DNA from 3 places in the Streptococcus australis genome. Region 1 is predicted to be linked to each of the others. Evidence: predicted binding sites of a transcription regulator. Region 1 holds the regulator's gene; each other region holds the start of a gene.
What was found. Region 1 encodes NrdR, which represses ribonucleotide reductase genes. Its sites were predicted from a motif close to ACACNATATATNGTGT; they were not measured.
Positions count from the first base shown of each region.

Region 2: a site for NrdR is predicted at 1,445-1,460, ahead of nrdH (glutaredoxin-like protein NrdH). Genes of this name have one in related genera too.
Region 3: a site for NrdR is predicted at 1,250-1,265, ahead of nrdD (anaerobic ribonucleoside-triphosphate reductase). Genes of this name have one in related genera too.

Region 1 is NZ_LR594040.1:1,440,574-1,442,847, reverse strand. Features, by position in the region: gene FGK98_RS07310 (ABC transporter ATP-binding protein) at 1-161, opposite strand, end outside; gene FGK98_RS07305 (GntR family transcriptional regulator) at 166-531, opposite strand; gene nrdR (transcriptional regulator NrdR) at 672-1,145, shown strand; gene FGK98_RS07295 (DnaD domain protein) at 1,146-2,274, shown strand, end outside.
Region 2 is NZ_LR594040.1:882,298-884,571, forward strand. Features, by position in the region: gene nrdE (class 1b ribonucleoside-diphosphate reductase subunit alpha) at 1-1,032, opposite strand, end outside; gene nrdH (glutaredoxin-like protein NrdH) at 1,114-1,332, opposite strand; gene FGK98_RS04325 (phosphocarrier protein HPr) at 1,694-1,957, shown strand; gene ptsP (phosphoenolpyruvate--protein phosphotransferase) at 1,962-2,274, shown strand, end outside.
Region 3 is NZ_LR594040.1:1,753,366-1,755,639, reverse strand. Features, by position in the region: gene FGK98_RS09050 (damage-inducible protein CinA) at 1-1,205, shown strand, start outside; gene nrdD (anaerobic ribonucleoside-triphosphate reductase) at 1,323-2,274, shown strand, end outside.

The sequences.
Region 1 (2,274 bases):
TGGAGAAGTCCGTTGATCAGCTTGATCAAGGTTGTTTTTCCAGATCCGTTTGGGCCGAGAAGCCCGACGATTTTTCCAGCGGGAATCTCAAGGGAAACATTGTTAAGGGCTGCTGTAGCCCCATAGGATTTGGATACATTTTCAAATGCTAGTAATGTCATAATTTTACACTCCTTTGATGTATTCGCTAACCACACCTGGCAGTTCTTCTTTTTGATAGCCAAATTGAAGCATGCCCGTTACAAAGTTTTTCAGTTGCTCCTCAGAAAGCTGTTTGCGGGACTGAACGATGAGATCTAAGTCCTCAGTGACAAAACGACCAGTTGTTCGCTTGCTATAAACGAAGCCCTCGCGCTCAAGATCAGACAAGGCACGCTGAATTGTGTTGGGATTGACCCCAGCCTCGCTCGCTAGTTCCCTTACGGTTGGGAGCTGTTGGTTGGGTTCTAGTTCATGGGAAACAATCTGTAATTTGATTTTTTCCATAATCTGCAAATAAATGGGTTTTGTATTATCAAATGACCAGGACATCATAGTCTCCTTTCTTTTTCTTTATTGTTCTAATTAAATAATACAATAAAACAAAAAACTTGTCAAGTAAAAATAAGAATTGTTTTGGGAATTGCTTAAAAAATGGTATAATGAAAAGAAAACGACAAGGAGGGAAATGCATGCGTTGTCCAAAATGTGGGGCTACCAAGTCTAGTGTTGTTGATAGTCGACAAGCCGAAGAAGGAAATACCATCCGTCGAAGACGTGAATGCGATGAGTGTCAGCATCGTTTTACAACCTATGAACGAGTAGAAGAAAGAACGCTGGTTGTCGTCAAAAAAGACGGTACGCGAGAACAATTTTCAAGAGATAAAATCTTTAATGGGATTATCCGCTCAGCCCAGAAGCGTCCTGTGTCAAGTGATGAAATCAACATGGTGGTCAATCGTATTGAGCAAAAACTCCGTAGTCGCAGTGAGAATGAGATCCAAAGTGAATATATTGGGTCTTTAGTCATGGAAGAATTGGCGGAGCTGGATGAGATTACCTATGTTCGTTTTGCCAGTGTTTATCGTAGCTTTAAGGATGTGAGTGAGTTGGAGAGTCTGCTCCAGCAGATCACCCAGTCCTCTAAAAAGAAAAAGGAAAAGTAAATGAAGCCAAATGACCGTTTTTCTTTTCTAAAGAATAATCGGGTGTCGCAAGATACCTCTTCTCTGGTGCAGTGCTACCTCCCGATTATCGGTCAGGAGGCGCTAAGCCTCTATCTATATGCCATTACCTTTTGGGATGGTGGGCAAAAAGAACACCTTTTTGCCAACATTCTTAATCATTTGAACTTCGGGATGAATACGCTCCTCCAGTCTTTTAAAATCTTATCTGCTGTGGATTTGTTGACCCTTTATCAGAAGGGGGAAGTCTATGAATTGCAGCTTCATTCTCCCCTTTCCAGTCAGGATTTTCTAAGTCATTCAGTCTATAGCAGACTATTGGAGAAAAAGATTGGGGATACGGCTGTTTCTGCTATGAAGCAGGCTCCAAGTGAGGGAGAAGCTCTCTCTGTTTCTTTGAGCCAAGTCTTTCCAACCCTGACCGAAGAAGTGACTCCAATTGAGTCTAAAATCAAGATGAAAAATGATTTTGACTTGGAACATTTTCAGCGCCTGATGGCTCGAGATGGTTTGCGTTTTGAAAATGAGCAGGCAGATGTTTTGGAATTGTTTGCCATTGCAAATGAAAAAAAATGGACTTGGTTTGAAACCTATCAATTAGCCAAGGCGACAGCGGTGGCTCAGGTCATCTCAGTCAAACGCATGCGTGAAAAGATAGCACAAAAGCAGGTGTCTTCGGACTTTAGCTCCAAAGAAATGACCATTATCAGGGAAGCCAAAAATAAAACTCCCCTGCACTTTTTAGCGGAAATCAAGCAAACGCGTAAGGGAAACATCACCCAAAGTGAAAGAGAACTCCTTCACCAGATGGCATCTTTAGGTTTGTTGGACGAAGTCATCAATATCGTCTTACTTTTAACCTTTAACAAGGTTGATTCGGCCAATGTCAATGAAAAATATGCCATGAAAGTTGCCAACGACTATGCCTATCGTAAGATTCGGACAGCAGAGGAAGCCGTGCTTCGGATTCGAGAGCGTCAGCAAAAAGGTCAGGAAGACCAAAAATCGAAAACTAGCTCGACTAAGACCAATGTTCCCAAGTGGAGCAATCCAGAATATAAAAATCAAACCAGTGAGGAAACTCGTCTGGAACTAGAACGTAAAAAACAAG
Region 2 (2,274 bases), 560 kb from region 1:
CAAATCACGCGCCTTGATTTTTGTCTTGCGGATATTTGGATTTGCTACTAGTTCATCATATTTTTCAGTGATGTCGATATAGTTGAATGGCACACCGTACTCAAGCTCTACAGAGTATGGACTGAAGAGGTACATTTCTTCATTTTTACGAGCCAATTCGTAGAATTTATCAGGTACTACAACACCGAGTGAGAGAGTCTTAACCCGAACTTTTTCATCAGCATTTTCTTTCTTAGTTGAAAGGAAAGCGATGATATCTGGGTGAAAGACGTTGAGGTAGACAACCCCAGCACCTTGACGTTGCCCGAGTTGGTTTGAGTAAGAGAAGCTGTCTTCAAAAAGCTTCATAACTGGTACGACACCAGATGCTGCTCCTTCATAGCCTTTGATAGGAGCTCCAGCTTCACGAAGGTTGCTGAGGGAAATTCCCACACCACCACCGATACGTGAAAGTTGAAGAGCAGAGTTGATAGAACGTCCGATAGAGTTCATGTCATCAGTTACTTGAATCAAGAAACAAGATACCAACTCCCCACGACGAGCACGACCTGCGTTCAAAAAGGAAGGAGTAGCTGGTTGGTAGCGTTGGTGGATGATTTCATTGGCAATATCAGTCGCAATCGCTTCATCTCCGTCAGCAAAGTAAAGTGCATTAAAGAAGACACGGTCTTCCATGCTTTCAAGGTAATATTCACCGTCATTAGTCTTCAAGGCGTATTGATTATAGAACTTATAGGCAGCCATGAAAGACTTGAATTGAAAGTTTTGGTCCTTGATAAATTGATGCAATTCTTCCAAGAATTCTGGGCGGTATTTCTTGATAAATGCTGTTTCAATGTAGTTGTGTTCAATGAGGTAGTTGATTTTATCAGTGATTGAATCAAAAACCATAGTGTTTGGAACTACATTTTCTTTAAAGAAAGCATCCAAGGCTTCTTTATCTTTATGAAGCATGATTTGTCCATTAACAGGACGGTTAATTTCGTTATTGAGACGGAAGTAGGTCACGTCCTCAAGATGTTTTAATCCCATAAAATTTCCTTTATCTAATTACAAAAGAAAGGCCTCTAAGTTAGCCCTAGAAGCGAGTTTCTTCTGGATGATGTACTAAGATTATGCTAATTGTTTCAGTTTTTCTGGTTGGAAACCTGAAAAGACTTCAGTTGGTGTTTGGATAACAGGAGCTGCGCTGAAACCGAGCTCTTTAACTTGATCGATGTACTCAGGTTGCTCGTCGAGATTGATCTCACGATAAGCGACATTGTTGCTGTCCAAGAAACGTTTGGTCATTTTACATTGTACACAATTATTTTTAGAATAAACCGTTACCATTTTCGTAACTCCTCATAAAATTTGATTACTTTCTTAGTATATCAGAAAAAAAAACTTTGTCAAACTTTTTAAACTAAATCTTGTGCCTAAAAGTTACAGTTTTAAAAACAAAATACAATATATAGTGGTTTTTAAAACATAAGTTTTGACTTTCATTGAACTATCAAATTTTATTAAAACAAAAAAACTATATCCTGTATGTTGGTAATTTATATAGAAGATTTTCAGCAAGTTATCTGAAAGGAAATTGAAGAAAGTCCATAAAACACTTGAAAAATTATCTTGAAGGTGATATAATACACTATTGTAAGGGTTATCACATATAACTCAAAAAAGAAAACACTTAAAGGAGAGTCAAACTATGGCTTCTAAAGATTTCCACGTAGTGGCAGAAACAGGTATCCACGCACGTCCAGCAACATTGTTGGTACAAACAGCTAGCAAATTTGCTTCAGATATCACTCTTGAGTACAAAGGTAAATCAGTAAACCTTAAATCTATCATGGGTGTTATGAGTCTTGGTGTTGGCCAAGGCGCTGACGTTACAATTTCAGCTGAAGGTGCAGATGCTGACGATGCAATCGCTGCTATCTCAGAAACAATGGAAAAAGAAGGATTGGCATAAGGAAATGACAGAAATGCTTAAAGGAATCGCAGCATCAGACGGTGTTGCAGTTGCAAAAGCATATCTACTCGTTCAACCGGATTTGTCATTTGAGACTGTTACAGTCGAAGATACAAACGCAGAAGAAGCTCGCCTTGATGTCGCTCTAAAAGCATCACAAGACGAGCTTTCTGTTATTCGTGAGAAAGCAGTAGGTACGCTCGGTGAAGAAGCTGCTCAAGTATTTGACGCTCACTTAATGGTTCTTGCTGACCCAGAAATGATCAGCCAAATCAAAGAAACAATCCGTGCTAAGAAAGTGAATGCAGAAGCAGGTC
Region 3 (2,274 bases), 310 kb from region 1:
CCTTGTTCGGAGCTGGTGTTTTTCTATTTAAATCCGCTGATACCTTGACAGGTCAGGGAGAACAGGCTAGACAGCTTTTGTTGATTTTCTATCTGCTTGTGGGCAGTCTAGGATTTGGTGGTAGCTATGCAGTAGTTGTGGCCTTGCCTTTTCTATTTTATAGTTTTAGCCTAGTGGCTGACTATCTGGATGATCCAAGTAACGATAAAGGTTTCTTGCGAGTTGGGATGAGTTTAGCACTAGCTTTCTTCCTATCACCTATTCCTACAGCCTTGTTTGCAGCTACACTTGCCTTGAGTTTGTTTGGATTTAATATTGCCAAGCGTCGATTTGCTCATGGTTTGTATCAATTTTTCGCATCAGCTCTAGGATTTTCTATCATATTTTATCCAATTGGCTACTACACTGTATTAACAGGAACTTTTGGTGATGCGATTGGCCACACCTTGTATCCAATAGATACGCTTAGTCTATTTTCAAATGCCAATCTTATGGAGAATACTGCTTTCTATGGCTTGCTATCCATCGGTATTGGAATTCTGACATTGATCTTTTCAGGATTGTTTCAGACCAAGTCAGCCAAACAATCTGCTGTCTCAATAGGCGCTAGTTTAGGCTTACTGGTAACTCTTGCTTTATTAATTTTTTCAAAGGAACCTTTGCATGGCTCACGTTTGGCAGCAATTTTACCCTTTTTGACATTGTTATTGCTAACCAACATTAGAGAAGGCAGCTCTGATCGTATCAGTCGTAGTAGACGAAGAGTTCGCTCTTCATCACTCTTTGGTCGCTACCTCAAGGGAAATTTCTATCTACCATTGGTTGCGATAGTCTATTTACTTTTTCTACCCGTTTTGAGTCGTTATGTTTCTCACCCAGCGACTTACCAGGAGAGAGAGCGTCTTGCTAGTGTGGTGAAAGAGCAAACAAGTTCGGAGGATCGTGTCTATGCTTGGGACGATCGTCCAGATTTTTATCGAGCAAGTGAACGCTTGGCGCCGACTTCTCTAGTGACACCAACACTCTATACTGCAAGCGATGAAAATAAAACCAAACTTATGAATGATCTAAAAGAAAATAAACCGAAGATGATTTTGGTCAATCAAAAAGTAGCCTTGTGGTCGGATGTAGAGAGCTGGCTCAGCGAAAAATACGAGCCTGTTCAGACAGATGCTAGTGAATTCAAGCTTTATAAATCTAAATAACAAAATCAATATCTTGTGTAATTTTAAAAATTTTATAATTTTTAACACAAGATATTGATTTTTCTTTTTAGAGTGGTATAATATCATTTAAGAAGAAAAATAGAAAAGAGCAAGGATATGATTGTATTGGAAGGGAAAAATGCCCCTGCTCCAACCTTATTCGTTGAAAAGCGGGACGGTAGACGAGTTTTATTTGATGTAGACAAGATTGACAAAGCGCTTCACAAGGCAGCTGATAAAGTCATGAATGTGACTCCCTTGGTTGAAAGACGTCTCAATGGATTGCTTGAGCGCATTGTTGCGGAGATTCACAGTCGCTTCCCTCAAGGTGTCAAGATTTACGAAATTCAAAATGTCGTAGAACATGAACTTCTTGAAGCTAAAGAATATGCGCTAGCTGAGGAGTATATCACTTATCGGACACAAAGGGATTTTGAGCGCTCAAAAGCGACAGATATCAACTTTAGTATCCATAAGCTCCTCAATAAAGACCAATCGGTTGTCAATGAAAATGCCAATAAAGACAGTGATGTTTTTAATACCCAGCGTGATTTGACAGCAGGGATTGTTGGGAAATCAATCGGACTGCAAATGCTTCCTAAACATGTGGCCAATGCTCATCAAAAAGGGGAGATTCACTACCACGATTTGGATTATAGTCCTTACACACCGATGACCAACTGCTGTTTGATTGATTTTAAAGGCATGTTGGAAAATGGTTTTAAGATTGGAAATGCGGAGGTAGAGAGTCCCAAGTCTATCCAGACTGCGACAGCTCAGATTTCCCAAATCATCGCCAATGTTGCTTCTAGCCAGTACGGGGGCTGTTCAGCTGACCGTATCGATGAAGTCTTGGCTCCTTATGCAGAGAAGAATTACCAGAAGCACCTCAAGGATGCGGAAGAGTGGGTCTTACCTGACAAACGGGAAGACTACGCTTGGAAGAAAACGCAAAAGGACATCTACGATGCCATGCAATCTCTCGAGTATGAAATCAACACTCTCTTCACATCAAATGGACAAACACCTTTTACTTCGCTAGGTTTTGGTCTGGGAACCAATCGTTTTG